Bacillus pumilus: one gene and its partner. The main gene of each other region encodes a partner of the protein of the gene in region 2 in a complex. Links are inferred from orthologs where the notes say so. Each region holds a gene or a part of one and is shown on either strand. Other genes may lie near its edges.

Region 1 (11,290 bases), 3.1 Mb from region 2 along the record:
CTAAATCATCTTCTTGTACAGGCGCAAAAATGGCGCACTTCATCACATCAAACATCTCATCCATCACCTGCTGGGCAAGATCAAATTTATCCTCATAATGCTGATAAAAGGTTGTGCGGTGGATGCCTGCCACTTTCGTCAAATCCTGTACAGAAATCTTCCCCCATTCTTTCTCGCTTAATAATTGAAATAATGCTTTTCTTAATTGCTGCTTTGATTCCGTTGCGCGCTTATCCCCTCTGTAGCAATCCGCCACAAGCCGCTCTCCCCTTCCTACTTTCTTCAACAGATTTCGCTTTTCTGTTGGTTGAATCCTCCAAGCTGATGAATTAACTTTAATCTAACACAACGAAAAAAAGGAAGCATCTGACAAACTATAAGGAGTGATGATCATGGAAACAACGTCCCCAAGTGCCGTGCAAAAAACGTTATTAAGAGGAAAAAACAAGCAGGACCCGTATCACCCATTTGATTGGTATGCCAACATGCGCAAGACATCACCTGTTCATTTTGACGAAGCCAGCCGAACGTGGAGTGTATTCACCTACGAGGAAGCAAGGCGCGTGACAATCGATAAAGATACCTTTTCGAGTCAGCCTCCTAAAAACCAGCGGAAGCATTCACTGATGAAAACAATGGTGATGATGGACCCTCCCAATCACACTCGCATCCGCTCCATTGTCAGCAAAGCCTTTACCCCTCGAGTCATGAAATTGTGGGAGCCTCGTATTCATGAATTAATGGATGAACTGATGGCACAACTTGAAGGAAAAAAAGAGATTGACCTAGTGCAAGACATTTCCTATCCGCTTCCTGTCATTGTCATTGCAGAGCTTTTAGGTGTGCCCTCAGAGCATAAACAATCTTTTAAAGAATGGTCAGATATTCTCGTCAGCATGCCTAAAAGTGAAAGTGAGAAGGATGTAGCTGAATGGCAGAAAACACGTGACAAAGGGGAAGCTGACATGATGGCATTTTTTGCAGACACCATTGAAAAGAAACGTCACAACCTTGGTGATGATTTAATTTCCCTCATCATTCAAGCGGAGGAGAATGGAGACAAACTGTCAGCAGATGAACTCATTCCATTTTGTAATCTTCTTCTTTTAGCCGGCAACGAAACAACCACCAACTTGATCTCCAATATGATGTTCAGCTTGTTAGAACAGCCTGGTGCGTATGAAGCGCTCGCCCAATCTCCTGAACTCATCCCACGTGCGGTGGAAGAGGCTGTCCGTTTTCGTGCACCAGCTCCTGCGATTGTTCGTTATGTCACAAAAGATACAGAACTTGGAGAGAAAGTGTTGAAAAGGGGCGACAATGTGATTGTGTTTCTTGCTTCCGCCAACCGAGATGAGCGTCAATTTTCAAACGCACATGAATACGATATACACCGCCATCCTAATCCTCATATTGGTTTCGGGCACGGTATCCATTTCTGCCTTGGCGCACCACTAGCACGTCTTGAAGCATGTACAGCTATAAAGATTTTCATAGAACGATATGAGGCGCTAGAGCTCCTTTCTTATGTTCCGATGACAAGCAGCAGCATGTATGGACTGAAAGAGCTGAAACTGCGTGTCACACCTCGTTCATAACAGAAAAGACTCCCGGGCATGGGAGTCTTTTTAAACAGGGGTGATGCCATCTGTGTTCATGAGCACAATGCGATACCCATCTGGATCTTCAATGGTTGCTCCACCCCGTTCCCAATATGGATTTGTAGAGGTGACTTGCCGTCCGCCAAATGAGAGCAACCTCTCTTTCATTTGCTGAAATTCCTCAGCATCCGGAATATAGAACACAAGAAGCTGTTCTGGATGCGGGGCGGGCAAACTTTCTTCTTCTTCATGCTTTGTGATTTCTAAATGAACATGCTGATGAGGGAGCCCCAGCATGACACCATCATATCCTTCATGCTGATCAAACGAGCCTATTCGTTTGAGCCCTAAGCCTTCTTCATAAAAGGACACAACCTCTTCCATGTTGACGGTTGGGCGTGCGATGCGTAATTGAGCGGCTTCGAACTGTTGAAATTTCATCAGTCATCACTCCTTTTCTTCTTTTAGTATACGATTTCTCAATCTTTCTCTCCTCCTCATTTCGATCGTTTTTCAATCATTCTTTCGATGTAGATCCATTAAAAAAAAGCCCAGCTTCTTGAGCTGGGCTTTAAGCACCGGGCGGAACACCCGCATCGTCAAACCTTCTTTCCAGGTTGACGAATTTGTTATATTCTTTGACGAACGCCAGTGATACTGTACCCACTGGGCCGTTACGCTGTTTGGCAATGATGATTTCAATAATGTTCTTATTCTCTGATTCTTTGTCGTAGTAATCATCACGATAAAGGAATGCCACGATATCGGCATCCTGCTCGATACTTCCTGATTCACGAATATCAGACATCATCGGACGTTTGTCCTGACGCTGCTCTACTCCACGTGAAAGCTGAGACAAAGCAATAACTGGAACTTCAAGCTCCCTTGCCAGCGATTTTAATGCCCGAGAGATTTCAGAAACCTCTTGCTGACGGTTATCGCTTGATCGTCCGCTCCCTTGAATAAGCTGTAAGTAGTCAATCAAGATCATTCCAAGACCGTTTTCTTGCTTCAAGCGGCGGCATTTTGAGCGAATTTCACTTACTCTGATTCCAGGTGTATCATCAATGAAAATCCCACTATTAGATAGCGAGCCCATTGCCATTGTCAGCTTGCCCCAGTCCTCTTCTGTCAGATTACCGGTTCTTAGGTTTTGTGCATTGATATTCCCCTCAGCACATAGCATACGCATAACTAGCTGCTCAGATCCCATCTCTAAACTAAAGATGGCGACACTTTCGTCCGTTTTGGTCGCAACATTCTGTGCGATGTTCAATGCGAAAGCCGTTTTCCCTACTGATGGACGAGCTGCTACAATAATTAAGTCATTTCGCTGGAATCCAGCTGTCATCCGATCAAGCTCGGAGAAACCTGTTGGAATCCCTGTGATATCGCCTTTTCGGTTATGAAGCTGTTCAATATTATCATATGTCTGAACAAGCACGTCCTTAATGTTTTGGAAAGCTCCTGAGTTTTTACGCTGCGCCACTTCCATAATGGTCTTTTCAGCATCACTCAACAGATCCTCTACTTCATCCTCACGCGTGTATCCATCCTGTGCAATGGTTGTCGCCGTGCGGATCAGACGTCTTAAAATAGATTTCTCTTCTACAATTTTTGCATAGTATTCTATGTTTGCGGCAGTTGGGACAGAGTTCGCAATATCGGTTAAATACGAAATCCCGCCTACCTCTTCTAGTAAATCTGTATTGGCCAGTTCAGATGTCACCGTAACAAGATCGACCGGTTCCCCTCTATCACCAAGTACAAGCATCGCATTATAAATCTTTTGATGCGACATTCTATAGAAATCCTCTGGAATTAATACCTCAGAAGCGAGCGTGAGCGCAGATGGTTCTAAAAAAACAGCACCTAATACGGCCTGCTCGGCTTCTATATTTTGCGGCGGCAGCCGGTCATCGAGAAGTTCCGTCATGCCAAGCACCGTCCTTTCATAAAAAAATACGCTACTCATCATTTTAACATTTTCACCAATAAAAAAGTGAAAAACATCGTCTATAGTCAAAATTACCATGAGGAGGTTTCGTTGAACAGCCAACCAACGCATCTCAATAGAAAAGACTCTGTAACATCAATTGTTATAGAGTCTTTTATTAACGGTATCTGGTTTTGTACCTGTTGTCGTCCACGTTTTGTTAATCTATTGTTCTCTTAATCCCATAATTCTCTTTTTGTCCAATGTCTTGTAAAGAGCCGTTTTGATAACCAATAGATAACACCAAATCTGGAATAGAATCAAACCCGTTTTTCGCTAGGTCAAATAGTTGTGCACCATAATGTGAAGCGGCAATACGTGCATTTTCAGCTGTATATGGATTTTTCAGGAGTTCTTCTTTGTATAGATCAAAAATATTCGCTCCGTTATCCGTTATAAATTGACCGTTTACAATACTTAAATCTTTTAAATTGTAGCCTGTCACCGTTTTGATTTGGTTGACAAGATGGAACTTTGCCAGAGAATCAGGTGTGAATTGAGTAGAATCATCATTTCTACTTTTCATAATATGAAAAAATAGTTCTCTTGTATTGTTGGTTGTATTTAATAAGTCTTCTATTTGTTTCATGAGCGATTCGTCTTTTGAACCACTCACTACTAATTTGAAATTATTTGGATCAATGGTAAAAGTGAGATTTGTGTTTTTAGGAATGGATATTCCGTTTTTAGAGAATAAATCTTGTAATTGTTCGTTGACCTTTTGACGATTGAGTATTTTCTTTTCTACACTTTCTTGTGTAGGATCGTACCGTTTTTCATTACGGAAGATGGCGTCATTAAAGTCATATTGACCACCCTTATTATTCCTTGCCCAACTCATTTCCATAGTGTATGCAGCTTCTCTTTCCAGTTTTGTTAGATCACTTCTGAAATAAGAAGAGTAAGGGTTTCTATACTTATTATATATATGGTCTTGAGGATCATTGAATCGTTTATTTTGTTCATTAATTTTTTCGTATTTTTCATCTAATATTTTCATCCGTCTATCAGATTCGGTCATCACCTCATTTGTACTTTTAATAGCTGGATGGCTATTGAAATCGGTAACGTTCTGATTGTTTAGAACCGCTGTAGCATTTGATGTATTTATCTTCATTTTGTTACTCCGTAATTCACCTTTTGTCCAATGTCATGTAACGACCCGTTTTGATAACCAATAGATAACACCAAATCGGGAATAGAATCAAACCCGTTTTTGGCTAGATCAAATAGCTGTGCTCCGTAATGTGAAGCGGCAATTCGTGCATGTTCTGCTGTGTATGGGTTTTTCAGGAGATCTTCTTTGTATATATCAAAAATATTGACCCCTTTATCCGTTACAAATTGACCGTTTACAATATTTAAGTCTTTTAAATTGTAGCCTGTCACCGTTTTGATTTGATTCACAAGGTGGAATTTAGCAAGAGAATCAGGCGTGAATTGAGTCGAATCATCATTTCTACTTTTCATAATATGGAAAAATAATTCTCTTGTATTGTTGCTTGTATTTAATAGTTCTTCTATTTGTTTAGTCAGCGATTCGTCTTTTGAACCACTTACCACTAATTTAAAATTGTTCGGGTCAATGGTAAAAGTTAAATTTGTGTTTTTAGGAATGGTTATACCGTTTTTAGAGAATAAACTTTGTAATTGTTCGTTGACCTTTTGACGATTGAGTATTTTCTTTTCTACACTTTCTTGGGTTGGATCATACCGTTTTTCATTACGGAAGGCGGCATCATTAGAATTATAATGCCCTCCTGTTCCACTATTAGCCCATCCAATTTCAATAGAGTAAGCCGCCTCTCTTTCCGGTTTGGTTAAATCATTTCTGAAATAAGGGGAGTTTGGATTTCGATACTTATCAAATATATGGCCATGAGGATCTTTGAAACGTTTATTTTGTTCATTTATTTTTTGATATTTTTCATCTAATACTTTCATTCGTTTATCAGCTTCGGTCATCACCTCATTTGTACTTTTAATAGCTGATTGACCTTTATAGTCGATTCGGTTCTGATTGTTAGGCGCACTTGTCGGGTATGACGTATTAATATTCATTTTGATTCTCCTTTTTTCAAAAAATAGTGATTATTAAATATATCGGCAATTAAGTTAAAAATTGTTAGTTTAATGCCGATATAGTAATTATTACAAGGAGGGTTAAAATATGACAAATACTATCTTCAAACGTTTTTTATTACCTGCATTATTATTAGTGCTTGTTACTAGTTTTTTTGCACCTAATTCAGCAGAAGCAGCGATTACGGGGAATAACAGTCCTAACACAGCAAGCTCAATGGGATATTGGAAATATAGTCGTCCAGATACGACAATCTTACCTGAAGGTGAAAACGAAGCGTATTATCAGTTCACAATTAATAAGGGTGAAAAAGTTTATGTTAGAAGTTCATATGATAAGCAGTACACTGGGATGAAAATAGAGGTTTACAATTCGAAATATTCTGATGGTAGATCTAGAGTCATTAACCCTGATTCAGTTACACCATTTATTTTTGCTAATACCGGTGACGTTACTTCAAATTCAGAAACTTATTTTGTGAAAGTGACCCGTGGTACATATACAGGGAATATGTACTTTACTGTTTCCATTCAAGATCGCATCAAATCTGGAAATGGAACATTCAATTTTACGGGAGTCGCTACCAACATGGGGAACACTTCTTTGAATTTTTTAGGAGTTGATTCTTCTGTCATTACAATGGATTTAACTAAACACACGGCTATTCCCCGAAGTGCAATCGTTAAATCAATTTCAACAACTAGTACCCAATCGCCTAACCAAGGAAATGTCACTCACAAGCTGATGGCTGATGCAAACAAGATTTGGAACGAATCCATTGTTTCATCTGCAACAAGTGGTTCTTACCGTATTTCTCTGGAAAATCAATTAAAAGTCGCTCAAAAATGGAGCTTTAAGTACAATGCAAAGGCTACAGCAAGATCTACTATGAGCAATGTCAAAGCCGATATCCGTTACGAATATGATGTCACAGATGGATTTTAATTTAATGGTGTTTACAGCCATGTACACCAATTGACCAAAAAGTAAGGGTACAGCCCTTACTTTTTTAATTGTATAATTTTCCACTCTAAAAAAGCTACGCATAATATTGAATAAGTTTTGAGATATGGGATCACCAACTTTTCTCAAAATTCTCCTCTTTTTCCCCAAAAATACAATTAGGTCTATAGACTTATTTTTCCTTAAAATCTTTTCAAGAAGAAAAACCTATATATATTCCTGTATCAAACAGAAGAAAATGGTAAAAAATCCGAGGCAGTCAAGGTCTTTTGACATTTCTCCTATTTTTAAATGACAAGGTCCGATATTCCCTTTTTCAAATCATTTGTTAGTAATTTAGCCCTTTATTTTCTGAATATTATGGTAAAAAAATCAAATACACAACATTATGAACATTTGACTTCATAATTGATAACCATTATCATTTGTTTTGCTTGCGGATAGTTGAGAATCATTTTCATTTGAAGAAACCATTCTTTAATTTCTACACTCATCAATATCCGTAAGCCTACTTTTATCATCGAATGAGAGTCGAATTTGAGGAAGGAGACTTGTCACTTATGTCCAAAAGCCCCGAAGGAATGGGTACTGAGGATTCATTTTTCGGAGAAAGCCGTCCTTTTTTTATACCTGGGACGGAGCAACTGGATATCACAGCACACCCATACAGACTTTTTATATTTAAACCGAATACTACTCCTCCAGCGGCTGGTTTTCCAGTCATGTACGTGCTTGATGGGAATTCAATTTTTGGCACAATGGTCGAAGCCATTCGTTTACAGTCAAGAAAACCCGAAAAAACAGGTGTTGTACCTGCCATCATTGTTGGAATTGGCTATCAGACAGACGCGCCCTATCATCCGCTCAGGCATTATGATCTCACTCTAACCGGCCCTGACGCTTCCATTGGTGGCAAAAGAAAGGATTTCTCCACCCATACATATGGCGGCGCATCTGCGTTCTTTTCTTTTTTAGAAAAGGTTGTAAAGCCTTATATCGAGCAGCGCTTTCCGATCAACCAGAGTCGTCAAACACTGTTTGGGCACTCTCTTGGCGGTCTTTTTGTATTACACACACTATTTGAGCACCCTGATGCTTATCAGACATATATTGCAGGCAGTCCTTCTATCCACTGGAACAAAAAATTATTTTTAGAAAAAGAACACCAATTCATCAATCATATACGTCAGGTGCCTATCGATGTCAGGCTGCTTGTAGGTGTAGGTGAGTTAGAAAAACATCATCCATGTCAAATGAATGATCATGCACATGCACTAGCAAATCGTATGCTGCCTTTATCCTCATATGGCTTGCATACAGCCTATCACGAGTTCCCTAAAGAAGGACATACGTCCGTTTTACCGGTGCTGATGAATGACGCTTTTCGTTTTGCACTCTATCATGATGATCCTTTCACACCCACAGACATGAAGGAAAGGCAGTGAACACATGAAAAACAGTGGTCTATCTCAAAAAATAGCCCTGGTCACAGGCGCAGGACAAGGTATTGGACAAGCAGTCGCAAAAAGACTAACCGAGGAAGGTGCGATTATTGCAGCAGTTGACGCAAATGAAGATCAGCTGCAAAGCACCGTCAGGCAAATGAATGATGAAGGCATACGTGCCTTTGCCTATCCAGGTGACATCACCGATCAAACTTCTGTTCAGCACATTGTTGATCAAATTGAAAAGCAGCTTGGACCCATTTATTTACTGGTCAATGTAGCAGGCATTCTTCGAATGGGTTCTATCGACCAGCTTAGTGCAGACGACTGGCAACAAACTTTCGCAGTTAACACACACGGTGTCTTTTACGTATCTCAAGCTGTCTCCAAATACATGATGAAAAGATCAGAAGGGGTCATTGTGACTGTCAGCTCTAACGCAGGTGCCATTCCTAGAATGAATATGGCTGCCTATGCCGCTTCAAAAGCAGCAGCTACTTCCTTTACAAAAACGCTTGGATTAGAGCTGGCAGCCTACGGGATCAGGTGCAACGTCGTCTCTCCCGGCTCTACCGCAACACCTATGCAATGGGCTTTATGGGCTGATGAACAAGGAGAAGATCAGGTGATTAAAGGCTCATTAGAGACGTATAAAACCGGTATTCCTTTACAAAAAATCGCTAATCCTCAAAACATCGCTGATGCAGTCATTTTCTTTGCATCTGAGCAATCCAATCATATTACGATGCAGAATCTCACAATTGATGGCGGCGCAACACTCGGAATCTAGCATTTCATTCAAAAGGAGGCCTTTTCATGAAACATTCATTATTGTCGTCAGAAGAAAAAGTACAGTTGCTTCAAGACTATCAGCCAGGTGCTTTTTTCCTTGCTTCCCCTAAACGCACGATACTTGCAGAAGGGATTTTCCAGCATATTGAAACCAATCAGCTAAATGAACTATCCACAAGGGTAGCGCATGTATTTGACGATGCCAAACAAGCTGGAATTCAAACACCGATTGTGGCTGGTGCTGTCCCATTTGATCCGGCGCAGCCCGTTCGTTTAAATGTACCAGTCCATGTACAGTTTAGTGATCCACTCGAATTTCAACAAGGTGATGAGGAGTCAGAAGCGGTATCGCCATCCTATGAGGTGACACCTGTCCCTGCTCCAGATGTCTACATGGAAGGTGTGAACGAAGGATTAGCTAAAATTGAGAACGGAGAGCTTAGCAAAATCGTACTCTCTCGATCTCTCCATCTCAAAGCAAATCGAGATATTCATACGAAAACAATACTCGAACGACTGGCTCGTCATAATACGACTGGCTATACGTTTGCTGCAAATATAGCTGACCCGAAGGCTTCCCAAAAGCGCATACTTCTTGGGGCAAGCCCTGAGCTGCTTCTTTCAAAAACTGGTTCATCTGTGATTTCCAATCCACTCGCTGGTTCTCGGCCGCGCAGTTCAGATCCAGTAGAAGACCAGCGTCGTCATGATGAACTCCTTACTTCAGCGAAGGATTTACACGAGCACGCAGTGGTTGTCGAAGCTGTCACTAAAGCGCTTACTCCTTATTGTCATACATTAGATGTGCCAGCATCACCATCCGTCATACAAACAGAAACGATGTGGCATTTGTCTACTGTGGTCAAAGGTGAATTAACAGATTCTAGTGTGTCCTCTATTGATTTAGCGATTAGCCTTCATCCTACACCTGCAGTATGCGGAACACCTACAGCAGATGCACGTGAAGCCATTCGTGCGATTGAACCCTTCGATCGAGGATTTTTTACAGGAATGATCGGCTGGGCAGATAATAATGGTGATGGTGATTGGATTGTCACCATTCGTTGTGCAGAAGCTGAGGGTCACTCCCTTCGCCTCTTTGCTGGTGCAGGAGTGGTCAAAGGATCAAAAGCAGAGGATGAGCTAGCCGAAACATCTGCAAAATTTAACACGATGCTTCGTGCGATGGGCATCCATCAGCTATAAAAATACATAGGAGATGACAAAAACATGTTTGTTCAACCACCTACATGGCCAAAAGAATTTGCAAAACGCTACCGTGAAAACGGCTGTTGGCGTGGGGAAACCTTTGGCGGTATGCTTCGTGAACGCGCCGCATCATTAGGAAATAAAACAGCGATTACATACGCTGATACGCACATGAGCTACCAAGAACTTAATGAGCGCGTCAGCAGTCTTGCCGCCGGTTTTCATCAGCTTGGAATTCAAAAAGGAAGTCGAGTTGTCGTGCAGCTTCCGAACATTCCTGCTTTTTTTGAGGTCATTTTCGCTTTATTTCGTATCGGTGCTTTACCCGTCTTCTCTCTGCCGTCTCATAGAAGCAGTGAAATCACTTATTTTATTGAGTTTGCCGAAGCAGACGCATATGTCATACCAGATATCGATGGCGGCTTTGATTATCGAACGCTCGCACGTCAAGTGAAAGAAAAGCTTCCCTCATTACCTCATGTCATTGTTGCAGGGGAAGCTGAGGAATTCCTTGGCTTAGATGATTTGCGCAAGGACCCAGCACTTGATCCCCAAATTCATGTAGAGGCAAGCGATATTGCATTTCTTCAGTTATCTGGAGGCAGCACAGGCCTTTCTAAGCTTATTCCTCGCACGCATGATGACTATATTTATAGTCTTTGGAAAAGCAATGAGGTGTGCGAGCTCACACAAGAAAGTGTGTATCTAGCTGTACTTCCAGTTGCGCACAACTATCCATTAAGCTCGCCTGGAGTCCTTGGGACGTTATACGCAGGCGGAAGAGTCGTTCTTGCACCTGGATCAAGCCCTGATGTCGTCTTTCCACTCATTGAAAAAGAACGGGCGACCATTACCGCTGTCGTCCCACCTATCGCATTGATTTGGCTAGAAGCCGCTCCTCATCGATCAGATGACTTATCGAGTCTTGAAGTCTTACAAGTCGGTGGTGCTAAATTCAGTGCTGAGGCAGCAAAACGAGTGATGCCTGCCCTTGGATGTAAGTTACAGCAAGTTTTTGGCATGGCAGAAGGTCTGGTCAACTATACCAGATTAGGTGATCCTGAACATGTCATTATTCATACACAAGGACGCCCGATGTCTGAATATGATGAGGTACTAGTGGTTGATGATGAGGACAAGCCCGTCCCGCATGAAGTGGCTGGACATCTTTTAACAAGAGGACCTTACACGATTCGCGGCT
Region 2 (11,281 bases):
ACCAACGGATGTGATCTCATTTGCACTTGAGGAAGAAGGAGAAGGGGAAATTGAAATCATTGGTGCTGATGATATTCCGCCAGTACTTGGCGACATCATCATTAGTGTGGACCGTACGAAAGAGCAGGCAGAGGAATATGGACATTCCTTTATGAGAGAGCTTGGATTCCTCACCATTCATGGATTTCTGCATTTGCTCGGGTTTGATCATATGACAGAGGAAGATGAAAAAGAAATGTTCGCCAAACAGACAAAGATCTTGGATGATTATGGCCTTTCAAGATCTTCGTAAGAAAAGAAGGCCGCTTGCCCGTTTTTTTCGGAGTTTTTATTATGCATTTAGAGGAATATGGCGAACTTTCTTGAATGAACGGAATTTTCGATTTCACACAGTCGCAGCCATCATCGTGATGATCTGCGGCTTTTGGTTTCACATTGAACCATTTGAATGGATGATCGTTTTGCTTTTATGCGGGGGGATGTTTGCGCTTGAACTTGTCAATACAGCCATTGAACATACAGTGGACCTGATGACAGAAGAGAGGCACCCACTTGCTGAGAAAGCGAAAGACGCTGCAGCAGGCGCTGTTTGCGTTTACGCCGCGATTTCGGTTATGATTGGATTGATCATCTTCTTACCGAAGATCATGCAATAGAACAATATTACTATTTATTAACATTTTTAGAAATGGGCGTGAAAATGTCACGTGAATTATGTAAAATATAAATGTGACAGTGGTACCATTTCTTCTGAAAGTGGGAACTAGGAATGAACAAACAAGAGTTGATTTCAGAAGCAATTAAAGCAAGGGACTTTGCATATGTACCCTATTCAAAATTCAAAGTCGGTGCAGCATTACTGTCGAATGATGGAACAGTGTATGGCGGCTGCAACATTGAAAATGCAGCATATGGTATGTGTAATTGTGCGGAAAGAACAGCACTTTTTAAAGCCTATTCAGAAGGCATCACATCGTTTCAAATGCTAGCAGTAGTGGCTGATACAGACCGTCCTGTTTCGCCGTGCGGGGCATGCAGACAGGTCATTTCAGAGCTATGTGCACCTGACATGCCAGTGATTCTAACGAACTTAAAAGGACAAATATACGAAACAACAGTAAATGAACTATTGCCAGGCGCATTTTCACCGGAGGATTTAAATGACTAACGAAAGCTTCAAATCAGGATTTGTATCAATTATTGGAAGACCAAATGTAGGAAAATCAACTTTTCTTAATCGTGTTATTGGACAAAAGATTGCTATCATGAGTGATAAGCCCCAAACGACACGAAATAAAGTGCAAGGTGTCTTAACAACAAACTCGTCACAAACGATCTTTATCGATACACCAGGTATTCATAAACCTAAGCATAAGCTTGGTGATTTTATGATGAAAGTGGCTCAAAATACACTGAAGGAAGTCGACCTGATCTTGTTTATGATCAATGCAAAGGAAGGCTATGGCAAGGGTGATGAATTCATCATTGAACGACTCAAGCAAACATCTACACCAGTATTTCTAGTCGTCAATAAAATCGACCAAATTCACCCAGATGAGCTGTTCCTTTTAATTGATGAATACCGCACACGTTATCCATTTAAGGAAATTGTGCCAATTTCAGCTCTTGAAGGAAACAACATTGATACGCTTCTTCAGCAGGTTGAAGGTTATCTTCCTGAGGGCCCGCAATTTTACCCAGCAGATCAAGTAACAGACCATCCAGAGCGATTTATTATTTCTGAATTAATTCGTGAAAAAGTGCTGCATTTAACGAGAGAAGAGATTCCGCATAGCATTGCAGTTGCGATCGAATCCATTAAGCCAGATGAAAATGGCAAGATCCATGTGGCGGCGACCATTGTCGTAGAACGTGATTCGCAAAAAGGGATTGTGATTGGGAAACGAGGCAGCTTATTAAAAGAAGTGGGACAAAAAGCGCGCAGAGATATCGAAGCACTTCTCGGTTCAAAAGTGTATCTGGAGCTTTGGGTAAAGGTTCAGAAGGACTGGCGTAATAAGTCCACTCACCTTCGTGACTTCGGATTTAGAGAAGACGAATATTAAAAAAACGTTGCTGTTGTCATAAAATCTGACAATGGTGCGGTTCGATTAGTAAAAATTGTTTATCATGAAATGGAGGTAGCCTGGTCAAGATAAAATCAATATGTTGGATGTAGCGTTGCTGCTTCTAATAAAGAAAGGTGGGGTTTTTATGTTGAATTTTACATGGAACGTATTTTCACAAACAGGAAGCGTTGACACGTATCTGCTTTTCAAAGAGTTAGAAAAGGAGAACCTGGAAAGACCCGATGTACTTGAAGAAGAGATAGCACGATTTGATTTTCCAATCTTATAATTCTTGACCCCCTCCAATGCTCGGAGTGTAGACAAATGCTCATTAAAAGTGAAGGAATCGTCCTTAGAACAACAGATTATGGCGAAACAAACAAAATTGTCACGCTGCTCACTAGAGAACATGGGAAAATTGGTGTGATGGCAAGAGGCGCAAAAAAATCAAACAGCCGCCTGTCAGCCATAAGCCAGCCGTTTTTATACGGAACCTTCCTGATCCAATCATCAACAGGACTTGGAACGCTCCAGCAAGGTGAAATGATTGAAAGTATGCGGACCATTCGGGAAGATTTATTTTTGACCGCATATGCCGCATACATGACAGAATTACTCGATAAAGGCACAGAAGAAAAAAAGCCAAACCCTTATTTGTTTGAGCTCTTGCTTCAATCTCTGCGTCATCTGAATGAAGGCACAGATGCTGATATTATCTTATTTATCGTAGAGGTTAAAATGTTATCAGTGATGGGGATGAAGCCCGAACTTGATCAATGTGTTCATTGTGGTCAAAAAGAAGGGCAGTTTCATTTCTCAATTAGAGATAACGGCTTCATTTGCCAAAATTGCTTTTCTAAAGATCCGTATAAACTGCCCTTATCCCCAGCAGCTGCAAGGCTGCTCCGTTTATTTCATTATTTTGATTTATCAAGGCTCGGTCAGGTTGATGTGAAACCGCAAACGAAACAAGAAATTCGTCAAGTGCTCGACCACTACTATGACGAGTATTCAGGCCTTTATTTGAAATCAAAAAAATTCATGAATCAAATGGAATCCATGAAAAAGCTCATGGGCGGGGAAAACAAAAGTTGACATCTTCCATGACTTTTTGTAAGATCATCTAAGATCAAATATGTTGCATTGACAGAAAGAAGTACTTGCGCAGAATCCATAAAAGCGACCTTAGGGCGGTGTGAGCTAAGGATGGAGGCGTAACGAAAGGCATTCTTGAGCAACGTAAAACAAAGCGGCTGGTTGCTACGATACCAGCAAATAGGGTGGAACCGCGGGAAAAACTCTCGTCCCTATGTTTGCAAGGAGCCTTGCGAGCATAGAGACGGGAGTTTTTGTGTTCTTTTGCGGGGTTCTAGACCCACCCGCTGTACATAGTGGATGGTGTAGAAAAGATGGAGGTGCGATCATTGAATATTCAAGACATGATTTTGACGCTGCAAAAGCATTGGTCAAATGAAGGCTGCGTATTAATGCAGGCGTATGACACAGAAAAAGGTGCCGGAACGATGAGTCCATACACGTTCCTCAGAAGCATTGGCCCAGAGCCGTGGAAGGTAGCGTATGTTGAGCCTTCAAGACGCCCAGCTGATGGCAGATATGGAGAAAACCCAAATAGATTGTATCAGCATCATCAATTCCAAGTGATCATTAAGCCGTCACCTGACAATATTCAAGAACTGTATCTTGAATCATTGAAAGCGCTTGGTATTGACCCGCTGAAACATGATATTCGTTTTGTCGAAGACAACTGGGAAAACCCATCTCTTGGCTGTGCAGGACTTGGCTGGGAAGTATGGCTTGATGGAATGGAAATCACCCAATTCACATATTTCCAGCAAGTCGGCGGTTTGGAATGTAAGCCTGTTTCCGTTGAAATCACATACGGTATTGAACGTCTTGCTTCCTACATTCAGGACAAAGAAAATGTCTTCGATCTTGAATGGACTGACGGATTCACGGTCAGAGATTTATTCCTAATGGCTGAATATGAGCACTCTGTTTATACATTTGAAACATCTAATACTGACATGTTGTTTGAGCTATTTACGACCTATGAGAAGGAAGCGCATAGCCAAATGGACAAAGGACTTGTTCACCCAGCATACGATTATGTGCTCAAATGCTCTCATACGTTTAACCTGCTCGATGCAAAGGGCGCAATTTCTGTTACTGAGCGAACTGGATATATCGGAAGAGTGCGCCAGTTAGCAAGAAAAGTAGCCAAAACCTATTATGAAGAACGAGAAAAATTGGGATTCCCTATGCTAAAAGAGGAGGCGGCTTCTCATGAATAAACAAGATGTATTACTCGAAATCGGCTTAGAAGAGATGCCGGCTCGCTTCATGTCAGAAAGCACAAAGCAGCTAGGCGAAAAAGTAAAAGCGTGGTTTAAAACGCAAAACATTTCATTTGAAGATGTTACTCTATTTAACTCACCAAGACGTCTTGCTGTACTTGTGACAGGTGTCGCAGAAAAACAAGAAGACATCAAAGAAGAAGCAAAAGGTCCGGCTAAAAAGATTGCGCAAGATGCGGAAGGCAACTGGACAAAAGCTGCGGAAGGTTTTGCCCGCGGACAAGGTGCTTCAACAGATGATCTCTATTTTAAAGAGATCAAAGGAGTGGATTATGTCCATGTGCAGAAGTTTGAAGAAGGAAAACAAGTTAAAGACCTTCTGCCAGCATTAGGTGAGATCGCCACTTCATTAAGTTTTCCAAAGAACATGAGATGGGGAAGCAAAGATTTACGCTACATCCGTCCGATTAAATGGATTGTTTGTTTATTTGGAGAGGAGATTGTACCTGTTGACATTGCTGGGGTGAAAAGCGGCCGTGAGACAAGAGGCCACCGTTTCCTTGGTAAGGCAGCGATCATCGACTCACCTGCTTCTTATGAGCAAACATTGCGCGATCAATTTGTCATTGCAGATTCAGATAAAAGAAAACAAGCCATTACCGAGCAGCTAAATGCTCTAGCTTCAGAAAAAGGATGGGTGATTCCTGTTGATCCTGAGCTTCTAGAAGAGGTCAACAATCTTGTAGAATACCCAACGGTGCTATCGGGTTCCTTTGAAGAAGAATTCCTTGCATTACCGGAAGAAGTATTGGTAACGACAATGAAAGAGCATCAGCGTTATTTCCCTGTGAAAAATGAGCAAGGGGAATTATTGCCGCACTTTAATACGGTGAGAAATGGAAACAGTGAAGCGCTTGAAAATGTCGCAAGAGGGAACGAAAAAGTACTTCGTGCACGTTTATCAGATGCTGCCTTCTTCTATAAAGAAGACGAAAAACTAGTCATTGAAGACAATATTAAGAAGCTTGATAAGGTCGTATTCCATGAGAAACTTGGCACAATTGGCGACAAGCTAAAGAGAGTGACTAACATTGCGACGCGTTTAGCAGCACATGTCGGTGCGGATGAGGAAACGACAGAGCGTGTGGCAAGAGCGGCAAGTATTTCGAAATTTGACCTTGTGACTCAAATGGTCTATGAATTCCCAGAATTACAAGGAATCATGGGCGAGAAATATGCAAAAGCACTTGGCGAACATGAAGAAGTGGCTAAAAGCATCAACGAGCACTATATGCCGCGCTTTGCCGGTGATGAGGCGCCTTCCACTTTAATTGGTGCAATTGTGGCAATAGCCGATAAGCTGGATTCGATTTGTTCCTTCTTCTCAATTGATGTCATTCCAACCGGCTCTCAAGATCCTTATGGACTAAGAAGACAAGCGAGCGGTATCGTTCAAATTCTGCTTGATCGTCATTGGAATATTTCATTCAAAGAGCTTTTGGCACTTGCTCAAGTAGAAGAAGCACACGAAACTGCTCTCATTGAATTTTTAACACATCGTTTAAAATATGTCCTCCAAGCAGAGCATATTCGTCATGATGTTGTCGATGCAGTGCTAGATGTTGAAGATATTGAACCTTATGCAGTTGTGAAAAAAGCAGCTGTTCTTGAAGAGAGCGTGAAACAAGAAAGCTTCAAAGAAACAGCAGAAGCATTAGGACGCGTCATTTCAATCAGTAAAAAAGGTGAAGACGCAGAGATTCAGCCTGAGCTGTTTGAAAATGAGCATGAACAAAAGCTATATGAGGCGTATCAGCAAGTAGAGACAGCCGTCAAGGAACATGTAGCAGCAGGTCAATACAGCGCAGCACTTGAGGCACTTGATACGTTAAAAACACCGATTGTTCATTATTTCGATCACACAATGGTTCATGCAGATGATGAAAAGCTGAAGCGAAATCGTTTGGCACAAATGGTCAAACTAGCTAAAGTCATTCAATCATTTGCGAATATGAACAATTTAATTGTAAAATAAATACCTAAGAACGGTTGCCTTTTTTGAAGGGCAATCGTTTTTTACTCATTTAATTCACGGTTTTTGAGTGGATTTTTGTCTCATTCGGACAAAGATGCGCTATAATATGATGAGTTATGAAAATGATATACATAAAGTAAAGATTCGCTCTCTCTATTTAAAGGTGGTGAGTACAATCGAGTTAAATAAACGGCAAGAGCAGATTTTACAGATTGTCAAAGAGAATGGTCCGATCACTGGAGAGCATATCGCCGATCGTCTGAACTTAACGAGGGCGACCCTCAGACCGGATTTAGCCATATTAACGATGTCAGGCTTTTTAGAAGCAAGACCAAGGGTCGGTTACTTTTTCACAGGAAAAACAGGCACGCAGCTTTTAGCAGATAAGCTGAAAAAACTTCAAGTGAAAGATTTTCAATCCATTCCAGTGGTGATACATGAGAATGTTTCGGTTTATGATGCGATTTGTACGATGTTTTTAGAGGATGTGGGCACATTATTCGTTGTGGACGATCACTCTATTTTAACAGGCGTGTTGTCAAGGAAGGACCTTCTTCGCGCAAGTATTGGAAAACAGGAGCTTCCATCAATCCCTGTCCATATTATTATGACAAGAATGCCGAACATCACCGTTTGCCGCAAGGAAGATTTCATTATGGATGTGGCTAAGCACTTGATTGAAAAGCAGATAGATGCACTTCCTGTTATAAAAGATACGGATAAAGGCTTTGAAGTGGTCGGCAGAATTACAAAAACAAACATGACGAAAATACTTGTTAGCTTATCAGAGAACGAAATAATCTAATTACAGAAGACTGCGAGGGGATGTTATGAGTAATCGCGTAATTTTTGTGGTATCAGATTCAGTAGGAGAAACGGCAGAGCTCGTAGTCAAAGCGGCACTTAGCCAATTTGATGGCGGCTCATCAGACCATTCAAATATTAGAAGAATCCCGTATGTAGAGGATGTCGGTACGATTAAAGAAGTCATTTCACTGGCGAAAGCAGATAACGGAATCGTCTGCTTTACGCTTGTTGTGCCAGAAATGCGCCAATTCTTAATTGAAGAGGCAGAAGCAAACGGAGTCGTTTATTATGACATCATCGGACCACTGATCGACAAGATGGAGACTGCTTATGGAAATGAAGCGAAACATGAGCCGGGGCGTGTACGTCAATTAGATGAGGACTATTTTAAAAAGGTTGAAGCCATTGAGTTCGCAGTGAAGTATGATGACGGCAGAGACCCAAGAGGCATTCTAAAGGCTGATATTGTACTCATCGGTGTATCACGTACATCTAAGACACCACTATCTCAATACTTGGCGCATAAACGGCTGAAGGTAGCGAACGTTCCAATTGTTCCTGAAGTAGATCCGCCAGAGGAGTTATTTTCAGTTGATCCAAAGAAATGCATCGGTCTGAAAATCAGTCCAGACAAACTCAATCATATTCGTAAAGAGCGATTGAAATCTCTAGGTTTAAATGATCGCGCAATTTATGCGAACATTGAACGGATTAAAGAAGAGCTAGAGTATTTTGAAAAAGTGGTGGACCGCATTAACTGTCAAGTTGTTGATGTATCCAATAAAGCAGTTGAAGAAACGGCAAATGTCATTCATCAAATGCTGACCAAAAGAGGTTCCGAATAAACTCAGGATGCTCCTCCTGGGTTTTTCCTATGGTGGTAAACGGGTAAACAAAAACAATGGCATATTTGCTGCATTTGTATTATAATAAAAAATTGTGATAAAATGATTGATTTTAGGTTTAAGTTAAGTCAAGAACGAATAAACTAATATTGGCAGAAGTCAAGTGATTCTGAACATAACTTTTCGACAAAATGAGTTTTACTGTTGTTTGCTATATGGGGGAAAAGTATGGTCTTTTTGCTTCTCTAAAGCAGGAATAAGGTGGAGGGATGGAGAATTAGTCACCTGAATGAACATAAACATGAGAGGACGATTTATGTCGATGCAGATGCTTGTCCTGTAAAAGACGAAATCCTTTCTGTTGCATCTCAATTTCAAATACCAGTGACATTCATTGCTTCATATGAGCATTTTCAAACCAAAAGATCTCCACTTGAAGATTGGCGGTTTGTAGATACACATAAGGAAGCAGCGGATTTAGTCATTGCGAACTCAGTTGCCGCACATGATATTGTCGTCACCCAAGACATTGGTCTTGCCTCCTTACTACTTCCAAGACAGGTCATTGTCCTGTCTGAAAGAGGACGGATGTACACGAACGAAACAATTGATTTTGATTTGGAACGCAGGCATGTTTCCAGTAAACAGCGAAGAAAAGGTGTATACGGAAAAGGTCCCAAAAAGCTTTTAGAAGAGGATAAAAAGCGATTTATTGCGCAACTACAAAAAATCCTGTCGAATCATGAAGGATTTTTGAATTAAAAGGCGAATAATGTACGACGGAGTGTTATTAGGATGAGCAAACGTATACCAGATGAACTTTTGGAGCAAATCCAAAAAAACGCAGACATTGTCGAAGTGATTGGAGAATACGTACAGCTTAGAAAGCAAGGTCGAAATTACTTCGGTCTTTGTCCATTCCATGGTGAAAATACTCCTTCATTCTCTGTTTCAGCAGATAAGCAAATCTTCCATTGTTTTGGCTGTGGTGCAGGAGGTAATGTATTTTCGTTCCTCAGACAAATGGAAGGCTACTCATTTATTGAAGCCGTTTCACATGTTGCTGATAAGTACCATATTGATTTGCCTGATCATGTAGCAAATGCTCAGATCAGCTCCTCACATCAAGAGGACACAGCAGATCATAAAATGATTGAAGCGCATGAGCTTCTTAAGAAATTTTACCACCATTTGCTGGTAAATACAAAGGAAGGTCAAAACGCACTCGATTATTTACGGGCGAGAGGCTTTACAGATGAAACAATTGCCAAGTTTGAGATCGGATATGCTCTTGACTCTTGGGATTTCGTGACCAAGTTTTTAGAAAAACGAGGGTTTGATCCTGCGATGATGGAAAAGGCCGGTCTTTTGATTCAACGTGAAAACGGAACAGGCTTTTTTGACCGCTTTAGGGATCGTGTGATGTTTCCTATTCATGATCATCATGGGACAGTCGTCGCTTTTTCCGGAAGATCACTTGGTGATCAGCAGCCCAAGTATATGAATAGTCCTGAAACGCCACTTTTTCATAAAAGTAAGCTGCTTTATCACTTTCATGACGCGCGTATGCATATTCGAAAACGCGAACGTGCGGTTCTTTTTGAAGGATTTGCTGACGTCATCTCAGCTGTCACATCAGGTGTCGGCGAAAGTGTTGCAACAATGGGAACGTCTCTAACAGAAGAGCACGTGAAACTTCTCAGACGGAACGTAGAAGAGATTATTCTTTGCTATGACTCTGACACGGCCGGTTATGAAGCCACCATGAAAGCATCAGATTTGCTTGGAAAAAGAGGATGTAAAGTTCGCGTTGCCATGATACCAGATGGACTTGATCCAGATGATTACATTCGTAAATATGGCGGCGAGAAATTTAGGAATGACATCATAGATGCAAGCGTGACATTAATGACTTTTAAGATGAACTTTTTCCGAAGGGGAAAGAATTTATCTGATGAAGGGGACCGGCTTTCTTATATGAAGCAGGTACTCCGAGAAATTAGCCGGTTAAACGGTTCCTTGGAACAAGAGATTTACATGAAACAGCTTGCTGGAGAGTTCTCGATCTCACTTGATTCATTAAAGGAACAACTGGAGCTGTTTGAAAAACAGCAGCGTCAAGAGGCCAAAAGCACGCAGGAAGAAAGCGGGCTTGAAAAACGGCGTGCACATCTGTCAACACAAGTACGAAGAAAACGTCTGCGCCCAGCATATGAAAATGCAGAGCGAATGCTGCTTGCTCATATGTTAAAAAGCGATGACGTGATCCGTAAAGTACTGGACAGAGTAGGGATTGAATTTAATATAGATTCTCACAGGGCGCTTGCCACATACATTTACGCTTTGTATGAAGAAGGCAAAGAACCAACGCCGCAGCACCTGATGAACCGTATAGAAGATGATGTCATCAATCAGCTTCTGACAGATATATTCATGATTCAAGTTGGAGACGAACTGAGTGAAGCTGAATTAAGTGATTATGTAAAAAAAGTGTTGAATCATCGGAATTTGTCAATGATAAAGGAAAAAGAACTAGAACGTGCAGAAGCGGAGAGGCAAAAAGATTTCTTCAAAGCGGCAACACTTGCAAAAGAAATTATTCAGTTGAACCGTTCGCTGAAGTAATACGTCTAATATTTATGACAAGACTTACGGCTGGCAATGAATCCTTTATGGGAGGAGCATAAGACCGCAAGCATCTTGCCTTCATCATTATTTATTTTATTCCTATTTGCTCATCTGTTTGATAAAGAGAGAAAAGCAGGGCGGAAGCAAATCGCAAGTTACTTTAGAATTCGTTGCAAGCTTTGGAAGGAGGGATCCATAATGGCTGATAAACAAGCCCACGAAACCGAAACTGAATTGACCTTTGAACAGGTGAGAGATAAGCTCACTGAAACGGGTAAAAAACGGGGCGTTTTAACATACGAAGAAATTGCAGAGCGTATGTCTAGCTTTGAAATTGAATCAGACCAAATGGATGAATACTATGAATACTTAGGCGAACAGGGTGTAGAGCTCATTAGTGAAAACGAAGAGACAGAAGACCCTAATGTTCAGCAGCTGGCTAAAGCGGAAGAAGAATTTGACCTGAATGATTTAAGCGTACCACCAGGTGTCAAAATTAATGATCCTGTTCGTATGTACTTAAAAGAAATCGGACGCGTCAATTTGTTATCTGCTAAAGAAGAAATTACGTATGCACAAAAG

Evidence for each region.
Region 1: the proteins of dnaG (region 2) and dnaB are in contact, whole or in part, in a crystal structure (PDB 2R6A), measured with the Geobacillus stearothermophilus proteins. The link is inferred for Bacillus pumilus from one-to-one orthologs. Residues at the interface, in WP_049624496.1 of Geobacillus stearothermophilus: Lys456, Leu457, Leu458, Pro459, Ala460, Asn463, Ala464, Leu467, Leu535, Leu536, Ile537, Ala538, Gln544, Glu545, Asp548, Tyr549, His552; in WP_033016901.1 of Geobacillus stearothermophilus: Ser13, Glu15, Ala16, Gln18, Glu91, Leu92, Asp94, Ala95, Val96, Pro97, Thr98, Ala99, Ala100, Asn101, Tyr104, Tyr105, Ile108.

Annotation. Positions count from the first base shown.
Region 1 is NZ_CP047089.1:14,263-25,552, reverse strand. What follows is about bases 1,356-4,232. They hold dnaB (replicative DNA helicase), read right to left. Parts: upstream 3,538-4,232; coding sequence 2,173-3,537; downstream 1,356-2,172. Other genes in these bases: GPS65_RS00080 (DUF4885 family protein), read right to left, coding at 3,758-4,232; GPS65_RS00090 (VOC family protein), read right to left, coding at 1,629-2,042; GPS65_RS00095 (cytochrome P450), read left to right, coding at 1,356-1,598. Outside these bases: GPS65_RS00100 (TetR/AcrR family transcriptional regulator), read right to left, coding at 1-286; more of GPS65_RS00095, read left to right, coding at 393-1,355; more of GPS65_RS00080, read right to left, coding at 4,233-4,714; GPS65_RS00075 (DUF4885 family protein), read right to left, coding at 4,711-5,658; GPS65_RS00070 (hypothetical protein), read left to right, coding at 5,768-6,625; GPS65_RS00065 (alpha/beta hydrolase), read left to right, coding at 7,204-8,088; GPS65_RS00060 (2,3-dihydro-2,3-dihydroxybenzoate dehydrogenase), read left to right, coding at 8,093-8,878; isochorismate synthase DhbC, read left to right, coding at 8,905-10,086; GPS65_RS00050 ((2,3-dihydroxybenzoyl)adenylate synthase), read left to right, coding at 10,111-11,290. UniProt on the Escherichia coli protein: The main replicative DNA helicase, it participates in initiation and elongation during chromosome replication. Travels ahead of the DNA replisome, separating dsDNA into templates for DNA synthesis.
Region 2 is NZ_CP047089.1:3,158,651-3,169,931, reverse strand. The notes cover bases 8,414-11,281. They hold dnaG (DNA primase), read left to right. Parts: upstream 8,414-8,866; coding sequence 8,867-10,696; downstream 10,697-11,281. Other genes in these bases: rpoD (RNA polymerase sigma factor RpoD), read left to right, coding at 10,898-11,281; GPS65_RS15700 (YaiI/YqxD family protein), read left to right, coding at 8,414-8,833. In the rest of the region: rRNA maturation RNase YbeY, read left to right, coding at 1-292; GPS65_RS15745 (diacylglycerol kinase family protein), read left to right, coding at 270-656; GPS65_RS15740 (cytidine deaminase), read left to right, coding at 770-1,168; GTPase Era, read left to right, coding at 1,161-2,066; GPS65_RS15730 (YqzL family protein), read left to right, coding at 2,215-2,358; DNA repair protein RecO, read left to right, coding at 2,394-3,164; glyQ (glycine--tRNA ligase subunit alpha), read left to right, coding at 3,494-4,381; glyS (glycine--tRNA ligase subunit beta), read left to right, coding at 4,374-6,419; transcriptional regulator CcpN, read left to right, coding at 6,586-7,224; GPS65_RS15705 (pyruvate, water dikinase regulatory protein), read left to right, coding at 7,250-8,071; more of GPS65_RS15700, read left to right, coding at 8,333-8,413. UniProt on the Escherichia coli protein: RNA polymerase that catalyzes the synthesis of short RNA molecules used as primers for DNA polymerase during DNA replication.